One region of the Rhizobium pantanalense genome, then DNA from elsewhere that is predicted to be linked to it. Evidence: predicted binding sites of a transcription regulator. Region 1 holds the regulator's gene; each other region holds the start of a gene.
What was found. The regulator LexA, encoded in region 1, represses DNA repair genes until DNA is damaged. The targets are predictions, from matches to a motif close to TGTTCNNNNTGTGTTCNG.
Positions count from the first base shown of each region.

Region 1 (4,550 bases):
TATCCGAGACCAGCGTGTTATAGCCGAAGGAAGCGCCGCGCTCGCAAAGAAGGATGTTCGGATTGCCGCTGTCGTTTAGCTTGGCAAGCACGTTCTTCATGTCCCATGGCGCAAGGAACTGGCCTTTCTTGACGTTGACCACGCGGCCAGTCTTGGCAGCGGCAACCAAAAGATCGGTCTGGCGCGACAGGAAGGCTGGGATCTGAAGGACATCCACCGTCTTGGAAACGATGGCACACTGCTCTTCAGTGTGGATATCGGTCAGAACCGGGAAGCCATATTCCTTCTTCAGGTCTTCAAAGACTTCCAGCGCCTTTTCCAGGCCGATGCCGCGCTTGCCGGACAGCGAGGTGCGGTTCGCCTTGTCGAAGGAAGATTTGTAGACAAGGCCGATGCCGAGCTTGCCGCAGAGCTCCTTGAGCACGCCGGCAATCATGAAGGCATGATCGCGGCTTTCCATCTGGCAGGGACCGGCGATCAGCGACAGCTTCGCGGTATTGGAAAAGAGAACCTTGGAGGCACCCTCGCCGACGGTGACTTCGGAATTCGTGCTCATATTATCTCCTCGAAGGCGAATAGCGCGCCCTGACCGGGTGCCAACCTCGCCAATAGACGATTGTTCTTACGCGTATAGGTGACGCCGTTAGCAGTGAAATGCGACGATGTCACGGAAAGATCGCGCGTTTTGAAAAGGATTGCCCTCGCCCTGAGCCCCTGATCATTCGTGCAAACAGGTAGATCATAGAATGCCTCCATTCCTTCCGGCGTCAAAATCTCCAGATCGGCGTTGGCGGCCTTGATCGTCAGGCCAAAGGAATGCTCCATAATGCGCGGGCCACCGACAAGCTCCTCGAAGAAGCCGCGATAGGCCCCCGGCTTCGGCGTGCAAAGCGCTACCCGCGCGATACCAGTCACGCCGTTCTCGTGACGCTCGAGCACGCCGCGGTCAGCCGGCAGCGGATTGACGCGCTGACAGCAGAAAGCGAGAAAATCCGGCGCACGCAGATCTGCGGCGAAAGCAAGACGAAAGCCGGCCGTGGTTTCCGTTCCATCCGGCATCTTCATCGGACGCGAAAAATCCAGCATTCGACCCGCCGAAATAGCAGCTGCTTTGAAACGCTTATCATCCACCACCGCGTCATCCGTACCGAATACCACGGCCGAGAAGCCATCCTCCCCCACCCGGAAACGATAAGCCTGGTCGCGCGCGACGAAAACATTGCCATCCACGATGCTCTTCTCGCATTGCTCCGGAGATGCGACGCCCAGAGGTTCGAGATAGGTTTTATCGGCAAGGAAGACGCAGGCATTCTGCGTGCCAAAGGGGTGGCACGCATCCGGAGCCACCGTGAAACCGAGCTTGCCGAGGCGTTCGCGTGCCAGAGCGATGTTGACGGTCGGCAGCACGAGATGATCCAGCGGATGCGGAGACGAAATCATGGCTTCTCCTGTTTGCTTGCGGAAGCAGATTTGCGCCCATCGCCCGCGCAATTCAAGATGGAAGCATGGAACACCCGGAGCACACGACATGGATCGAAGGCAATCTCGCAAACGTGATTGCTGATTCTCTGCCATGGCCGGCTCATGCAGTCGCGCGGCACGTTCGTCCAAATGCTCGGCGCACGGGCTGAACGACAAAGTCGCGGAAGCGAGTAGAGCGGCATTTCCCTTATTTTTCTGTGGGTTAACGCAGATACAGCGCCCCGATGTTCCGAGCCGATCCATTCGCAAATGGTAATTATTTAACTGACCTCACAAGGCTTTACCGAAATTTAAGCACTTGCGGAACACATATGGAACATATAGTGTCCGTTCTGGATTTGTTTCACAGCTTTTCTTGATTCTGGGGTTCCAAGACGATGTTGACGCGCAAGCAGCAGGAACTGCTTCTGTTCATTCACGAACGCATGAAGGAATCCGGTGTTCCGCCATCTTTCGACGAGATGAAGGATGCATTGGATCTGGCATCGAAATCCGGTATTCATCGCCTGATCACGGCGCTGGAGGAGCGAGGCTTCATCCGCCGGCTGCCGAACCGGGCCAGAGCGCTCGAAGTCATCAAGCTTCCCGACGCCTATAATCCGAGCCTGCAGCAGCGCCGAGGCTTTTCACCGAGCGTCATCGAGGGCAGCCTCGGCAAGCCGCAGTCCGTTGCCCCGCCCGCTCCGTCGAAGGTGGCAAATGACGATCACAATAGCTCGGCGTCGGTGCCGGTGATGGGCCGCATCGCTGCTGGCGTTCCGATCTCGGCCATCCAGAACAATACGCACGACATCACCGTTCCCGCCGACATGCTCGGCTCGGGCGAACATTATGCGCTTGAAGTTCGAGGGGATTCGATGATCGACGCCGGAATTTTCGACGGCGATACGGTCATTATCCGCAATTCGACGACGGCCAATCCCGGCGATATCGTCGTTGCACTCGTCGACGATGAAGAAGCGACACTGAAGCGCTTCCGCCGCAAGGGTGCCTCCATCGCGCTCGAAGCCGCAAACCCGGCCTATGAAACCCGCATCTTTGGGCCGGACCGGGTCAAAGTTCAGGGCAAGCTCGTGGGCCTTATTCGTCGCTATCACTGACCGGTGAATTGTCGACGACGGGTGACGCTGGCGCAATTGGCGCGTCGAATGTGCCTGTGCGCCAATTATAAATTCGATGCCTGGTCCATGGACGTTGCGGGTTCTCGAATGCGGCTGAGATAATGGGCTTGTCTGCGGTAAGTATCATTTCGATGGAGCCGGTTTTACGCAATGTCGCACCCGTTATGAGCATTGCTCCGGAACGGCAGTAGTTCAACCGCAATCGGATTGGCGTTACGACGATATTCGCCATATCGCAGGCAGAGGGTAGATAGGCTGCGTTCTCGATGGTGACCAATATCGCGCCGTTTTCGAGGATGGCTGCGCACCATGCTCCTTTCTGGCAGGCGAAACTGCCCTGCATGGTGCGGTCCAGGGCCTCCTCCATTGCCGTGCGGACAGCCTTCTGTTCTTCACTGTTCAATCGCTTATGGCGATCTGCCTTGCCGATTTGTGGAAGTCGGTTGTCGGCAGGGAGCATGGTCGGAGGCTGATGTTCCGCCGCAACCAATGCCTTTTGCCATTGTTCGAAAATGAAGGCCTGCGGTCTCTCGCGATTGGTCGCGAGTATATCGTCCTGGCGCAAGGCGACCAGGACGCCATCTTCGGAGATCATCAGGTCGGGTTTCGGTATGCCGGATCCGAATGCCGCCAAGCCTATGGACAAGAGTGATAATAGCAGGCCCAGATGGCGAAGCCGGGTCCGCAATATGCTCATGATCAGGAAGCCGATAATGAATGTCGGCATCAGCCAGGCCGGCTGGCGGCCGAAGGTAATGTCGCCTCCCCAACCAGCTACGGTTCTCGCGATCACGATGACGAGCTCCAGTCCCTCTCCGGTGACTTTCCAGAAAGGTCCGTCGAGACCGAGCGGCATGAGCAGCATCGCCGCCATGCCGAATGGCATGACGACAAAGGAGACGATGGGCATAGCCGCGAGATTGGCGGCGAGTCCGTATGTCGCCAACCGGTGAAAATGCTCGATCGAGAAGATGGCTGTCGACGCGCCGCCGATGAACGAGGTCGACGTCACGCCTGCGAAGAAGCGCATGACGAACAATAGCGGACTTAATAGACGGACGCGCGGCAAAATGTTTTCGCGATGCCGCCGCCGCTTCCACAGCGAATATCCCGACACCAGCGCCAGCGTCGCCGCATAGGACATCTGGAAACTCGGGCCGAGCACTTGCGACGGCGACAGTACAAGAATGATAATGGCCGAAAGTGCGACGTTGCGCAGGCTGATCGATGGCCGATCGAAAAGCACGGCCACGAGCATGATCGCCATCATGATGAAGGCACGCTCGGCGGATACGCCGAAGCCGGAGATGAGATAATAGGCCGTTACAGTGAGAAGCGCGCCGAGAGCTGCGAACTTCTTGGTCGGCCAAGCCTGCGCGACACCGGGAAACAGGCTGAACAAGTAGCGTAGGCCGATGTAGAAAATGCCGGCCGACAACGCCATGTTCAGGCCGGAAATTGCAATGATGTGGGTCAGGCCAGCAATTCTTAGGGCCTCGGTCGTATCCTTCGAGATCGCACGTCTCTCATCGGTGACAAGTGCTGCTGCAAAGGCGCCGCTATCTCCAGGCAGAGTTTGCCTGATCCTGTCACCTATGCTGTTGCGCAGGCCCGCGAGCCAGATATCAGCGGCGTCCAATAACGAGCCAGCAGAATTATCACTGGATGGAGATAATAATTCCGGCGTTCCGTAGGCAAAGCCGTTCGCGCCGATGCCGTTGAAATATGAGCTGAAGGCAAAATCGTTAAGGCCGGTCAATGCCGGTCCCGCCGGAGGCGTCAGGCGCGCCCTGCCCTGGATCCGATCACCCAAATCGAACGGCTCCGCCTGCTTGCGCACGAAAATCGTAGCCCGTTGCGGCACGCGGCGAATAGAAGGCTTTTCCGTTGCCTCGACGCGGACGACATAGCGCCAGCGTCCGTTGTCGTAGGATTCCCGCCGTTCGA
Region 1 is NZ_JAQJCH010000005.1:174,974-179,523, reverse strand. It holds gene kdsA (3-deoxy-8-phosphooctulonate synthase) at 1-556, opposite strand, end outside; gene PH558_RS14965 (VOC family protein) at 553-1,440, opposite strand; gene lexA (transcriptional repressor LexA) at 1,860-2,582, shown strand; gene PH558_RS14955 (ComEC/Rec2 family competence protein) at 2,563-4,550, opposite strand, start outside.

Region 2 (4,550 bases), on a different contig from region 1:
ATCTCGATGATCGGCGTCTGCGAGGCCTTCGTGCTTGGCGAAAAGCTCGGCCTCTCGCATCAGGCTCTCTTCGATGTCGCCTCGACTTCCTCCGGCCAATGCTGGTCGATCAATACTTATTGCCCGGTGCCCGGCCCTGTGCCGACCTCACCGGCCAACAACGACTACAAGCCCGGTTTCGCGGCAGCGCTGATGCTGAAGGACCTGCGCCTGTCGCAGGAAGCGGCGCTGTCGAGCGGTGCATCGACGCCCCTGGGTGCGGAGGCGGCGCAGCTCTACGCGCTCTTCGAAAAGCTCGGCAATGGCGGCCGCGATTTTTCGGCAATCATCGAGATGTTTCGCGAGGCGAAGTGAGAAGGGCTGGATAGTTGGCCGGGCGCAGGGTTGCCCCTCACCCCCGGCCCTCTCCCCGCTCGCGGCAGGGGAATCGCATATGAAATGAGGTCGTTGCAGCGCACCCCTTCTCCCCGAGGGGAGAAGGAACTTGCGGAGGCAGCATCAAAGAACATGCCTGACCTGCCGACCTCAATTGCTGCAACTCATCGCCACATGCCCCGCATCCGCGCGCCCACATCGACGCGTACCTCCCGCGCCCGGACGGCGGCGGCGCTTTCGGCACGCGCCTGCGGCCAGCCGCAGACCTCAAAAAACTGCAGCAACGTGGCGGGAATGAAGCGGGTGCGCGAGGCGAAGACATGCTTGTCGCCCTGCGCATGTTGGCCGTGCACGAAGAAGCGCTGCGGAATGACGAGATCGAGATTGTCCTTCGCCCGCGTCATCGCGACATAGAGCAGCCGCCGTTCCTCCTCGATCTCAGCCGATGATCCGACTGCGAGATCGGCGGGAATGCAGCCGTCGACGGCGTTGAGGATGAAGACCTTCGTCCATTCCTGGCCCTTGGCGGAATGGATGGTTGATAGGATCAGATAGTCTTCGTCGAGCAGCGGCACACCGGCCTGGTCGCTGGTGGCGTCCGGTGGATCGAGCGTCAGCTCCGTAAGGAAACGCTCGCGCGAGCCGTAACCGGCGGCGATCTGTTCGAGCTGGACGAGATCGGCCTGGCGGGTTGCGGCATCTTCATGCGCGCGCTCCAGATGAGGCTCATACCATTGGCGAACCAGGCCGATTTCCGCCGGCCATCCGGCCTTACCGCTTTTGATCTCCCGCATCGTCTCGACAAAGGCGGTCCAGTCGTCCCCCGTGCGCGGTGGCGGCGGGAGTTCGGTGAGCGCCGTGATCGGGCTTGCCTCTTCGCCGATCTGGTCGAGTATGCGCTGCGCGGTGGAAGGCCCGACGCCGGGCAGGAGCTGCATCAGGCGGAAGCCCGCCACGCGATCGCGCGGGTTCTGGGCGAAGCGCAGCGCCGCCAGCATGTCTTTGACATGGGCGCTGTCGAGGAATTTCAGCCCACCGAACTTGACGAAGGGAATGTTGCGCCGGGTGAGTTCCACTTCCAGCGGCCCGCTATGGCTGGAGGTGCGGAATAGCACTGCCTGTTGCTTCAGCCTTACGCCGCCCTCGCGATTTTCCAGTATCTGGTCGGCGATGTAGCGCGCCTGATCGGCCTCGTCGCGCACCGTCACCAGCCGCGGCCGTTCCGTGCTTTGCCGCTCGGTGCGCAGGTTCTTGGTGAAGCGCTCCGAGGCGAGATCGATCACGGCGTTGGCGGCAGCAAGGATCGGCTGCGTCGAGCGGTAATTGCGGTCGAGCGTCACGATATCGGCCGAGGGCGTGAAAGCCTTGGGGAAATCGAGAATGTTGCGCACGGTCGCGGCGCGGAAGGAATAGATCGACTGCGCATCGTCACCGACGACGGTCAGCCCGCGACCATCGGGCTTGAGAGCCAGCAGAATGGAGGACTGCAGCCGGTTTGTGTCCTGATATTCGTCGACGAGCACATGGTCGAAGCGACTGCCGATATCCTCAGCGATCAGCGGCTCCTGCAGCATATGCGCCCAATAGAGCAGCAGGTCATCGTAATCGAGCACGTTCTGCGCCTGTTTCGCCTCGACGTAAGAGGCGAAAAGATCGCGTAGCTGCTGCTCCCACGTGGCGCACCACGGGAAGTAATCCCGCAGCACGCCGTCGAGCGGCGCTTCCGCATTGACCGAGCGTGAATAGATGGCGAGGCATGTCGCCTTGGTCGGGAAGCGGTTCTCCGTCTTCGAGAAGCCGAGATCATGGCGCGCAAGATTCATCAGGTCGGCGCTGTCTTCCCGATCGTGGATCGTGAAGGCCGGATCGATGCCGATCTGCTCGGCATAGTCCCTGAGCAGACGTGCGCCGATGCCGTGGAACGTGCCGCTCCATGCGAGTGCGTCGGCGTTAATGCCGGCATTCGCGCCCAGCACCTCGCGGCAGATCCGCTCGACGCGACGGCCCATCTCGGCGGCAGCGCGGCGCGAGAAGGTCATCAACAGGATGCGGCGCGGGTCCGCACCTCTAACGATCAGATGCGCGACGCGATGGGCGAGTGTATTCGTCTTGCCGGAGCCGGCCCCGGCAATGACGAGCAACGGGCCGGCAATATGGCCGTCACCGCTCGTGCCATGTTCCACCGCCAGCCGTTGCTCCGGGTTCAGCTTTTCCAGATAGGCGGCGGTCATCAACTCTCCTGAGTACCTCCGACGGCAGGCGGAGCGCGACATGCGGCGAATCGCAAGCGCAAAATATAAGGACGTTCTATGGATGTTCCGAATCGCCAAAGCCTGTCAAGATGAACAGGCCCGCACGGGGATGTGACCTCCGGCGCAAGAATCTTATAGGGATTTGCACTCGCCCGGCTCGAAAAGGGCCTTCTTCGTGCTTATGTATCATTTCGGCGCAGCATTTTGAGTTTTTGGGGCTTCGTAATGCGTAGAATGAAGGTTTCAAAACATGAACGAAACGATTGCCACCGGGCTGCGTCTGCCTAGCGGCCTCGTGGCTTTGCCGGACGGCCGCCTGGCGGTGGTGGAAATGGATGCCAGTCGTCGCTGTCTGAAACTTTTCAACGCAAGCGGCGTACCGCAGGAACTTTGCCGGGTCGGCGGCCGGCCGATGGGGATTGCGGTCGATGGTGACGGATGTTTCTGGGTAGCCAATGGCCCGGAGAATTCCCTTGTCAGATTATCGGCGCAAGGCCGCGTGCTGCAAGTCATCGAGGGTAGCGCGGATGGTCCCTTTCTGCATCCGAATGCACTCGCTTTCGGACCCGACGGTCTGCTTTACATGACTGATTCTGGCATCCGTCTTGCCAATCTTCTCGAAGGCGGCCATATCCATCCTGATTTCTTCAAGGCGGCTTACAATGGCTGCGTCTATCAGATCGATCCGGCCGAGGGACGAGTCATCCGGGTCCTGGCTGCCGGTCTGCTCTTTGCGAGCGGCATTGCCTTCGATGCCGATGGATTGCTCTATTATAGTGAAACACTGACCGGAAAAATCTATCGGCAGGTCGTTGGCGGTAGGCAGGAAATGTTTGTCCAGTCGATGACATCGCCCGCCGTGAACGCGCTGCGCGGGCCGGTCGGCCTCGCTTTTGATCGCAGTGGCATGCTGTATTGCGCCATGTACGGCCTGGGTGAGATTTCCATGGTGGACGCCGAGGGAAAAATGGCCGGCCATATCCGTACGGATGGCGGACGGCCAGCCAATATCGCCTTTACCGTCGACGGCAAACATCTGCTCGTCAGCGAGCAGGAAAACGGTGTCGTGGAAAAGATTACCGCGCCGCGTCCGGGCTTGCCTTTGCATATGCCGCCGATTTCGTAGGGCGGGCGGAGGACATGCCCCGGAAGCCGGGCATGTCCTCTTTTCATTTATTATGCGGCAGGAATCTGCTTGTTGTCCTTACCTGACTTGCCGTCTGTCGATGCCGTATCATTGGCAACCGGCTTGGCATGACGGCGGCGCCAGTCGCCGAGGAACAGCAGGATCGGCGCCGCGATGAAGACCGACGAGGCGCCGGCAACGAGAATGCCGAACACCATCGGGATCGCGAAGCTGGAGACGGCGCTGCCGCCCCAGATTGCCATCGGCACCAGCGCCAGGAAGGCGGTGGCATTGGTGTATAGGCTTCGCGCCAGGGTCTCATTGATCGACTTGTCGATGATGTCGCGCAGCGGCATCGATTTGTAGAGCCGCATGTTTTCACGCATGCGGTCATAGACCACGACTTTGTCGTTCACCGAATATCCCACAAGCGTCAGGATCGCGGCGATGGCCGTCAGGTTGAAATCGAGGCCGGTGATCGCGAAGAAGCCGATCGCCTTGGTGACGTCGAGCACCAGCGTCACGATGGCGCCAACCGCGAACGGCCATTCGAAGCGATACCAGATGTAGAACAGCATCGCCAGGCTGGCGATCACGACCGATAGGATGCCGGCCCAGGCAAGCTCGCCTGAAACCTTCGGACCGATGACATCGGTGCCTTCGATGGTCGCACTCGGGTCGATCTTGACGATTTCGGCCTTGAGCTTGGTCACTGCCGCCGTCTGCGCCTCTTCGCCGCCGTCCTGGCGCTGGGCGCGGACAAGGAGGCTGTTGTTGTCGCCGAAGGACTGCAGTGC
Region 2 is NZ_JAQJCH010000003.1:34,095-38,644, reverse strand. It holds gene mmsB (3-hydroxyisobutyrate dehydrogenase) at 1-354, shown strand, start outside; gene PH558_RS09500 (ATP-dependent helicase) at 540-2,606, opposite strand; gene PH558_RS09495 (SMP-30/gluconolactonase/LRE family protein) at 2,878-3,753, shown strand; gene secD (protein translocase subunit SecD) at 3,804-4,550, opposite strand, start outside.
Region 2: the regulator LexA is predicted to act here: its motif matches at 2,679-2,696, upstream of PH558_RS09500 (ATP-dependent helicase).

Region 3 (4,550 bases), on a different contig from region 1:
AAAATCCCGCCAATCCCGAAATTCATCGCAAAACGACGGCCGAGGAAATCTGGAACGACACCGAAGGCAAGGTCGATATCTTCGTTTCCGGTATCGGCACCGGCGGTACGATCACCGGTGTCGGCCAGGTGCTGAAGGCCCGCAAGCCCGACATCAAGGTCATCGCCGTCGAGCCGGCGGATTCGCCGGTTCTGTCCGGCGGCAATCCCGGCCCCCACAAGATTCAGGGCATCGGCGCCGGCTTCGCGCCGAAGGTTCTCGATACGCATGTCTATGACGAGGTAGTCACCGTCAGCAATGACGAGGCGTTTCAGCAAGCCCGGCTCGTCGCCAAGCTCGAAGGCGTGCCGGTCGGTATTTCCTCCGGCGCGGCGCTCACGGCGGCTATCAAGATCGGCCAGCGTCCCGAAAACGAAGGCAAGACCATCGTCGTTGTCATACCGTCCTTCGCCGAGCGCTACCTTTCGACGGCGCTATTCGAGGGTCTTGGAGGCTGAACCAACGGCAGCAACTAATTGGGAAAGGGGTGCTGCGGCGCCCCTTTTTTCATTTAGGCAGGCTGGAGACGATCGGGTGCAGCAGAGTCTCGAATTGTCAGGCGTGCGCGGTCAGCCGCTCTCCGGCGATGCGATAGGAGATGGCTTCGGCAAGGTGGATGCGTCCGACGGTCGATTTGTCGTCGAGATCGGCAAGTGTTCGTGCGACCTTGAGAATGCGATGATAGCCGCGGGCGGAGAATTTCATCTTCTCGGCCGCGTCGCGCAGCAATTGCAGGCCGGCGGCATCCGGTTCGGCGATGGTTTCGATCATCGCGGTCGAGCAGCGGGCGTTGGTGCTGACATCCTTCATGCCGGCTCGTTCGAAGCGCTCCCGCTGCCGTTCGCGGGCACGGGCGACGCGGAGCGCGACATCGGCACTGCTTTCCGAGGCTGTCGGCCGGATCAGGTCGGCGGCGGAGACCGCCGGCACGTCGATGCGGATATCGATACGATCGAGCAACGGTCCGGAAATACGGCCCTGATAATCGGAAGCGCAGCGCGGCCCGCGGGCGCAGGTGTGACCCGGCTCTCCGGCCATGCCGCAGCGGCAGGGGTTCATCGCCGCCACGAGCTGGATGCCGGCCGGATAGGAGACACGGTGGTTCGCTCTGGCGATGATGCATTCGCCGGTTTCCAGCGGTTGGCGCAGCGCATCGAGCGCCTGCGGGGAAAACTCCGGTAGTTCGTCAAGGAACAGAATGCCGTGGTGGGCGAGCGACACTTCGCCTGGCCGAGCGCGAAAGCCGCCACCGACGAGCGCCGCCATAGTGGCGGAATGATGCGGCGCGCGATAAGGCCGCCGGTCCGAGAGCTTGCCGCCGGAAAGCTGACCGGCGATCGAATGGATCATCGACACTTCCAGCAGTTCATTCGTCGACAAGGGCGGCAGGATCGACGGCAGGCGCGAGGCGAGCATCGACTTGCCGGAGCCGGGAGGCCCGACGAAAAGCAGATTATGGCCGCCGGCGGCCGCCACTTCCAGGGCGCGCTTGGCGCTTTCCTGGCCCTTGATATCGGCGAGGTCAGGCAGATTGGCGGCACCGGCGCGAACGGATGGCTCCGGCCGCGACAGGACCTGCGTGCCGCGAAAGTGGTTGGCGAGCGCGATCAGGCTGCGCGGCGCCAGAATATCGATCTCCTTGCCGGCCCAGGCCGCTTCCGGTCCGCTTTCGGCCGGGCAGATCAGCCCCTTGCCCATGGCATTGGCGGCGATCGCGGCGGGAAGCGCACCGGCAACGGGCGCGATCGTACCGTCGAGATTGAGTTCGCCGATGACGGTGTAGGACGACAGGGCATCGGCGGGGATCGCGCCGAGCGCCGCCATCAGGCCGAGCGCGATCGCAAGATCGAAGTGGCTGCCCTCCTTGGGCAGGTCCGCCGGCGCGAGATTGACGGTGACCTTCTTCGGCGGCAAAGCAAGGCCGGAGGCGTGCAGCGCCGCCTGAACCCGTTCCCGGCTCTCGGCCACCGCCTTGTCCGGCAGACCGACGATATGCATCAGCACCTTGCCCGGCGCGATCATCACCTGCACTTCGACGGGTACGCCCTCAATGCCCTGAAACGCCACCGTACTGACGCGCGCCACCATACCCTATCCCCTGTCACCGAAGCCGTTTGCCGTACGTGCCCCGATCAGCAAACTTCGGGTTGCAATCTGACACAAGACAAGGAATGAAACAAGAACAATAAACGAACAAAAAATTCACCCCCAACATGTCGAAATCATCGATATGTTGGGGGTGAATAGATCATTCAACTGAAAGCGTGGCGGGAACTGCCGATCAGGCTCGCTTGGCTTCGATCGCATCCCAGAGCAGGCTGGCGATATCGGCGCCGCCGAAGCGCTTGACTTCCCGGATGCCGGTCGGCGACGTCACGTTGATCTCGGTCATATAGTCGCCGATGACGTCGATGCCGACGAGCAGGAAGCCGCGCTCCTTCAGGGCCGGTCCAATGCGCTCGCAGATTTCCTTCTCGCGCGCCGTCAGCTCGGTCGCTTCGGCGCGACCGCCGACATGCATGTTGGAGCGGGCGTCATGCTCGGCCGGCACGCGGTTGATCGCGCCGACAGCCTCGCCATCGACGAGGATGATGCGCTTGTCGCCCTTGCGCACGTCGGGCAGATATTGCTGGGCGATGAAGGGTTCGCGGAAGAGCTGACCGAACATTTCGAGGAGAGACGAGAGATTGCGGTCGTCACGCGTCGAGTGGAAGACGCCGGCGCCGCCATTGCCGTAAAGCGGCTTCAGGATGATGTCGCCCATCTCATCGCGGAAACGACGGATTTCAGCCGGATCGCGGGTGATCAGTGTCTTCGGCATGAGATCGGCGAATTCGGTGACGAAGATCTTTTCCGGCGAATTGCGCACCCAGGCCGGATCGTTGACGACGAGCGTCTTCGGGTGGATGCGCTCGAGCAGATGCGTCGAGGTGATATAGGCCATGTCGAAGGGCGGGTCCTGGCGCAGCAGCACCACGTCCATGGTGGAGAGATCGACGCGCTCGGGTTCGCCGAGCTCGAAGTGATCGCCCTTGACATCGCGCAGGATCATCGGCTCGACGGAGGCATAGATCTTGCCGTCGCGCATGCTCAGCCGCTCCGGCGTATAGTGGAAGAGCTTGTAGCCCCGGTTCTGCGCCTCGAGGCTCATGGCGAAGGTGGAGTCACCCGCAATGTTGATGCTTTTCACATGGTCCATCTGGACCGCAACATTCTTGATACCAGCCATAGTCAACCCTCGCTCGAATTTGCGGACAGATGTAGGTCGGCCCGCATGCAAACGCAACGGCTATTCAATGGCTTCTTTCAAGTGGCCCGCTTAGGCAGCAAGGCCTTGTGCGCCGCCCTGACGGACGAAGTTGCGCAGGCGATAAGCCATGGTCAGAGGCTTCGGGAACGGCTTGCGCAGAAAGGCAACCTTGCGCAGATAGCGATCGATGCGCCATGTCGCCCAAGTGCCGCCGGCAAAATAAGCGACATCGCCGGCGCTGAGCGTCCGCTCGACGCCGTCTTCCGTGGTGATATGCACCTCGCCTTCGAGGATCATCACCGTTTCGTCCCAGCCGAAATACCAGCGGAACTCGCCAGCGGTGCAATCCCACAGCGCCGTCATTGCGGCATCGTCCTGCCCGCGCGAGTGCTCGGCGATGCGGGCAACCGGATTACCGGACAAAACCCAGGAGGGTTCGATCGGCGACGGCTTCATTTCCATTTCGTTGCTGGCGCCTGCCACAAAGCTCTTCGACTGTGGCATCGCGAGGACGATCGGCGCGGCACGGGTGGCAAAGGCCGCCATGCTCGCCAACATCAGTTTCAAGACCATGCAATCCCCCAAAATTCCATGTGCGTCTGTGATCTCATCGCATGGAACGGGTAAGGGCAAAGTTCATGAAACCGAGCGCATTTTAACGATTGCAGCGATCAGGCGGAGAAACCTTCGATTGTGCAGACGACCATGTCGTGGTCGGAGAGCGGCTTGCCTTCTCCGTTGAGGGAGGAAACAAGATGGCTTTCGCCGATCTTCAAGCCGCGGGTGATGAACCAGTCGAGCTTCATGGCGCGATCAGGGAAACGCGTGATCAGGCTCGGGCGCGTGCTCGTCTGATCGAGCGGTCCGCCATGGCACTCGAAGCCTCGGCCTTCGGCCATGGCGAAGAGCGTATCGGTCGTATAATCGCCGCCGGTGTGATTGCCGGTGTTGAGATCGCCGCCGATCAGGATCGGCAGGCCCGGCGCTAAAGCTTCAACGGCATCGATCAAAGCCGCCAACTGCCGCTCGCGATAGGCAGCGGTCGCAACACTTTCGAGGTGAATCGAAACGGCCACCATGGGGCCAGCCTCGGTCTCGACGACGGCGCCAACGGCACAGCGGTCGCCTATGCGCGGCTGCTCGTTGCTGTCGTTGAACCAGACAGCCTCGCCGGGCAGGCGGATCATGAAAGCATCCTTCAGGGCGACGGAGGCCATCAATGCGTTGCCATGAAAGCCCTTCTCGTTGAAATCGTCGCGGC
Region 3 is NZ_JAQJCH010000003.1:311,025-315,574, forward strand. It holds gene cysK (cysteine synthase A) at 1-497, shown strand, start outside; gene PH558_RS10955 (YifB family Mg chelatase-like AAA ATPase) at 595-2,127, opposite strand; gene gshB (glutathione synthase) at 2,321-3,268, opposite strand; gene PH558_RS10965 (cupin domain-containing protein) at 3,359-3,862, opposite strand; gene PH558_RS10970 (endonuclease/exonuclease/phosphatase family protein) at 3,961-4,550, opposite strand, start outside.
Region 3: the regulator LexA is predicted to act here: its motif matches at 2,218-2,235, upstream of PH558_RS10955 (YifB family Mg chelatase-like AAA ATPase).

Region 4 (4,550 bases), on a different contig from region 1:
ATCGGTCAGGCGACACCGGCTTTAGCGGCAGCGAGCTTCGTAACGGTGACCATACCGGTCGCGGTAGATGCAATATCCGCGACGATCTTCCGAGCGTCCGATGAGGTTGCCGACCACGCCGCCAGCGACTGCGCCGACAGCGGCGCCACCCCAGCTATGCGTGGCTACGCCGCCGATCAGCGCGCCGGTACCGGCGCCGATGGCCGTGCCTTTTTCAGTTGCCGTGCACGACGCCAATGCGCCGAGGAGGGCGATTGCGACGATGATCTTCTTCATGGTGTTAGCTCCCTAGTGTTGCGAGGTTTGAACGATAACCTGCGGATCAGATCCGTCCCATCAATAACAGAATGAGGACAATGACGAGAACAAGCCCGAGACCACCCGATGGACCATACCCCCATGCCCGGCTGTAACCCCAGCTGGGTAGTGCGCCGATCAGCAGCAGAATCAGTATCACAAGCAATACCGTACCAAGCATGATGTGTCTCCTCGATGTCCATCGCTTGAATATAACGCCAATATCGCTTTCCGATCCGGCGTTATCCTTCCAGCGCTCCAGCTCAAATCTGTTTCCAGGGAACAGGCTGAGTTCCTCAATTCTGCTCATGTAAACTTGCGTGCGCGATAATTGTTCCGGCTAAGAAATAAAAATGCGAGTAGGCAGTGGCGTGAACTCCTACGGAAACGTCCGTGCGGCAACGTCTTATGGCGATTGCGGGAGGGATGGGAGATCTGTTTGTATGGTTAAAATATGCTTAAAATACAATGGCTTGTGGTGAACGAAACGAGAAAGGCCCGATGTCCGTGATTCGTCGGCGATTCGTTCTCTATTTGAACTTGGGTTAACCGCGAGGCTCCTCCAGGTGAACCGTCAACGGTGCGGGAAGGGCGAAGCGGAATCCAGGTGGACCGCATGGATGGTGCTTTCGTCGGCCGATTGGTTAATTTGCGGCAGGTTTGCGGGAGGCTCGTCCACTCATGGCAGTGCTATTTCGCGATGCTGTTCCGACGAAATACAATATCTAGCCGTGAACAAATGCGATACCTGCCCCTATCCGCGATTCGTCACCGATTCGTTCCGGCTTTGATCGATGTGTTAAGGACTGCAGCTTTTGCGTGTATTTGCTGATTCATTATAGCTGCGCTCGTTAAAAGGTTAGTCACAATCGCAGATTCGACCGGAATCTTGGTCTCAACCATTCAGAGTCCGGTATGTCCCTGCCGGGGAAACGCTAGATATTGTGGAGAACAGAAACGGAATCGCTTGGAATCTGCGATTCGTCTCCGATTCGTTCCGGCTTTGGTCCGGATGTTAGCGCCATCACTTGATTCACGCGAAACTTCATTATTTACAGATCATTAACCACAATCCGTTTCGAAATTTCGCTGGCTGAGCATTCGCCGCTCGACTCCTTTTGCCTTGGAAAAGCTGTGCAAACAAGATTCAGCATTTGGTGTGAATCTTTTCATTGAAATCCATATGTAGTCGTGAACAAATAAGGAACGCAGCGGAGTCAGCGATTCGTCTCCGATTCGTTCTCAAGCTGTTCCGGAATCGCCGGGACTCGCATGGGATGCAGTCGAAATGTATCTTATGGTTGAGGCGATCAAATATGAAATCGGTTGTTGTCGTATCTGTTTTTTCATTCGGGTCTTGCCTTTGTCACATATGGTCGTCATCTGTTCGTTTCCTCCAGGAGGAACATGCTGATCGGAAGACGGTAGTTTCTCGCCCATGCACGGACCTATGACTCAGACTTCGCAGCCCATGATCCTGAGCGGACGCGGCGTAACCGCGGTGCTCGGACCGACCAATACCGGCAAAACCCATTATGCCATCGAGCGCATGGTGGCACACGGCAGCGGCGTGATCGGCCTGCCGTTGCGGCTGCTTGCCCGCGAGGTCTATACGCGCGTCGTCGAAAAGGTCGGGGCACACAATGTCGCGCTCGTGACCGGCGAGGAAAAGATATCGCCGCCCAATGCGCGCTATTCCGTCTGCACCGTCGAGGCCATGCCGCGCGAGACGCGAGCCTCCTTCGTCGCCATCGACGAGGTGCAGCTTGCCGGCGATCTGGAGCGCGGGCACATCTTCACCGATCGTATTCTGCATCTGCGCGGCCGGGACGAAACCCTGCTGCTCGGCGCTGGCACGATGCGGCCCATTCTCGAGCAACTTCTGCCTGGGATCACGGTGCTAGAGCGGCCCAGGCTGTCGCATCTCTTCTACGCCGGGCAAAAGAAGATCACGCGGCTGCCGCAGCGCACCGCTATCGTCGCCTTTTCCGCCGACGAGGTTTATGCAATCGCGGAGCTTATCCGCCGCCAGCGTGGTGGCGCGGCCGTCGTGCTTGGCGCGCTCAGCCCGCGTACCCGCAACGCGCAGGTGGCGCTCTATCAGGCCGGCGATGTCGAATATCTGGTTGCCACCGATGCGATCGGCATGGGTCTTAACCTCGATGTCGATCATGTCGCCTTCGCCCAGGACCGCAAATTCGACGGCTATCAGTTCCGCAACCTTAATCCGGGCGAGCTCGGCCAGATCGCCGGTCGCGCCGGCCGTCATCTCAAGGATGGCACTTTCGGCGTGACGGGACAGGTCGATCCCTTCGACGACGAGCTGGTTCGCCGGATCGAGGGACACGAATTCGACATGGTCAAGGTGCTGCAATGGCGCAGCAAGGATCTGGATTTCGCTTCGATCGCGGCGTTGCGTGCAAGTTTGGAAGACGCGCCTCGCGTGCAGGGCTTGACGCGGGCGCTGCCTGCGGTAGACCAGCAGGCGTTGGAATATCTGTCACGCGATCTGGAGATAGTCGATCTTGCCAGCAACCCGGCTCGGGTTGAGAAATTATGGGAGGCCTGTGCGCTTCCCGACTATCGGCGCATCACGCCTGCCCAGCACGCCGATCTCATTGCCGCCCTCTTTTCCGATCTCGTGCGCTATGGCACGGTGAAAGAGGATTTCCTGGCCGAACAGGTGCACCGCGCCGATCGGACGGATGGCGAGATCGACACGCTTTCGGCGCGAATTGCGCAGATAAGGACTTGGACCTATGTGTCGAACCGGCCCGGCTGGCTTGCCGATCCGACACACTGGCAAGAAAAGACGCGGGAAATCGAAGATCGATTGTCCGACGCGTTACATGAGAGGTTGACGAAACGCTTTGTTGATCGCAGGACATCTGTGCTCATGAAGCGCCTGAGAGAGAATGCGATGCTGGAAGCTGAAATCAGTGTGAATGGAGATGTCTTCGTCGAGGGACATCATGTGGGACAGTTGACCGGATTCCGGTTCACGCCTATCGCAGGGACCGAAGGCCCGGATGCCAAGGCCGTCCAGACGGCCTCGCAGAAGGCGCTGGCGCTGGAATTCGAGGCACGTGCTGCACGCCTGCATGCCGCCGGCAATGGCGATCTCGCGATCAGCGCCGATGGCCTCGTGCGCTGGCTCGGCGATCCCGTGGCGCGTCTGTCGGGCAGCGATCATGTTATGCGTCCGCGCGTCATCCTGCTCGCTGACGAGCAGCTGACGGGCAATGCGCGCGATCATGTCGCCGCGCGTATCGAGCGCTTCGTGAATCACCACATCAGCACGATCCTGAAGCCGCTCGACGATTTGCAGCGTGCTGAGGATCTGCAGGGTCTTGCCAAGGGACTGGCCTTCCAGCTGGTGGAAAATCTCGGCGTTCTGTTCCGCCGGGATGTCACTGAGGAAGTGAAGTCGCTGGATCAGGATGGACGCGCCTCCATGCGCCGCTATGGCGTTCGTTTTGGCGCCTACCATATTTTCGTGCCCGCATTGCTGAAGCCGGCTCCGGCCGAACTCATCACCCTGCTTTGGGCGCTGAAGAACGATGGCCTGGACAAGCCGGGCTATGGCGATCTGATTCCTGTTCTCGCTGCCGGCCGCACCTCGGTCGTCACCGATCCAGGCTATGAGCGCATGTTCTATAAGCTCGCCGGCTTCCGGTTCCTCGGCAAGCGCGCGGTGCGCATCGACATTCTGGAGCGCCTGGCGGATCTTATTCGTCCGCTGCTGCAGTGGAAGCCCGGCCAGGCTTCGCGCCCTGACGGTGCCTATGACGGCCGTCGTTTCACCACGACGACCGCGATGCTCTCCATTCTCGGCGCAACGCTCGAGGATATGGAAGAAATCCTCAAGGGTCTCGGTTATCGCGCCGATTCGGTAAAGGCGGAGGAGGCTGCGGCCTTCCTCGCCCAGCAGGATGTTGCTGCAGCAGCAGCGGCGCCGAGGACGGACGCCGTTGCTGAAAAGGCCGACCATGATGATGCCGATGCTTCAAGCGACGAGCCGGCTAAGGAAACGGAAGCTGTCACCCAGGAGGCAGCTCCAGCTGCGGATGTCTCGGCTGAACCGGTTGCCGTAGCGGCTGAAGCCGCCGAGGCTGCTGAAGCTGGAGCCGTTGCCGCGGAAGCGGCCGAGCCCAAGCCGGTTCTGCTCTGGCGTCTGGGTGGTCGCAACGACCATCAGCAGCGCCAGGGTGGCCGTGGCCATGGCGATCGCCGCGGCCAGCAGGGCGAGGGAC
Region 4 is NZ_JAQJCH010000004.1:106,162-110,711, reverse strand. It holds gene PH558_RS12240 (YMGG-like glycine zipper-containing protein) at 22-276, opposite strand; gene PH558_RS12235 (DUF3309 family protein) at 323-478, opposite strand; gene PH558_RS12230 (helicase-related protein) at 1,748-4,550, shown strand, end outside.
Region 4: the regulator LexA is predicted to act here: its motif matches at 1,489-1,506, upstream of PH558_RS12230 (helicase-related protein).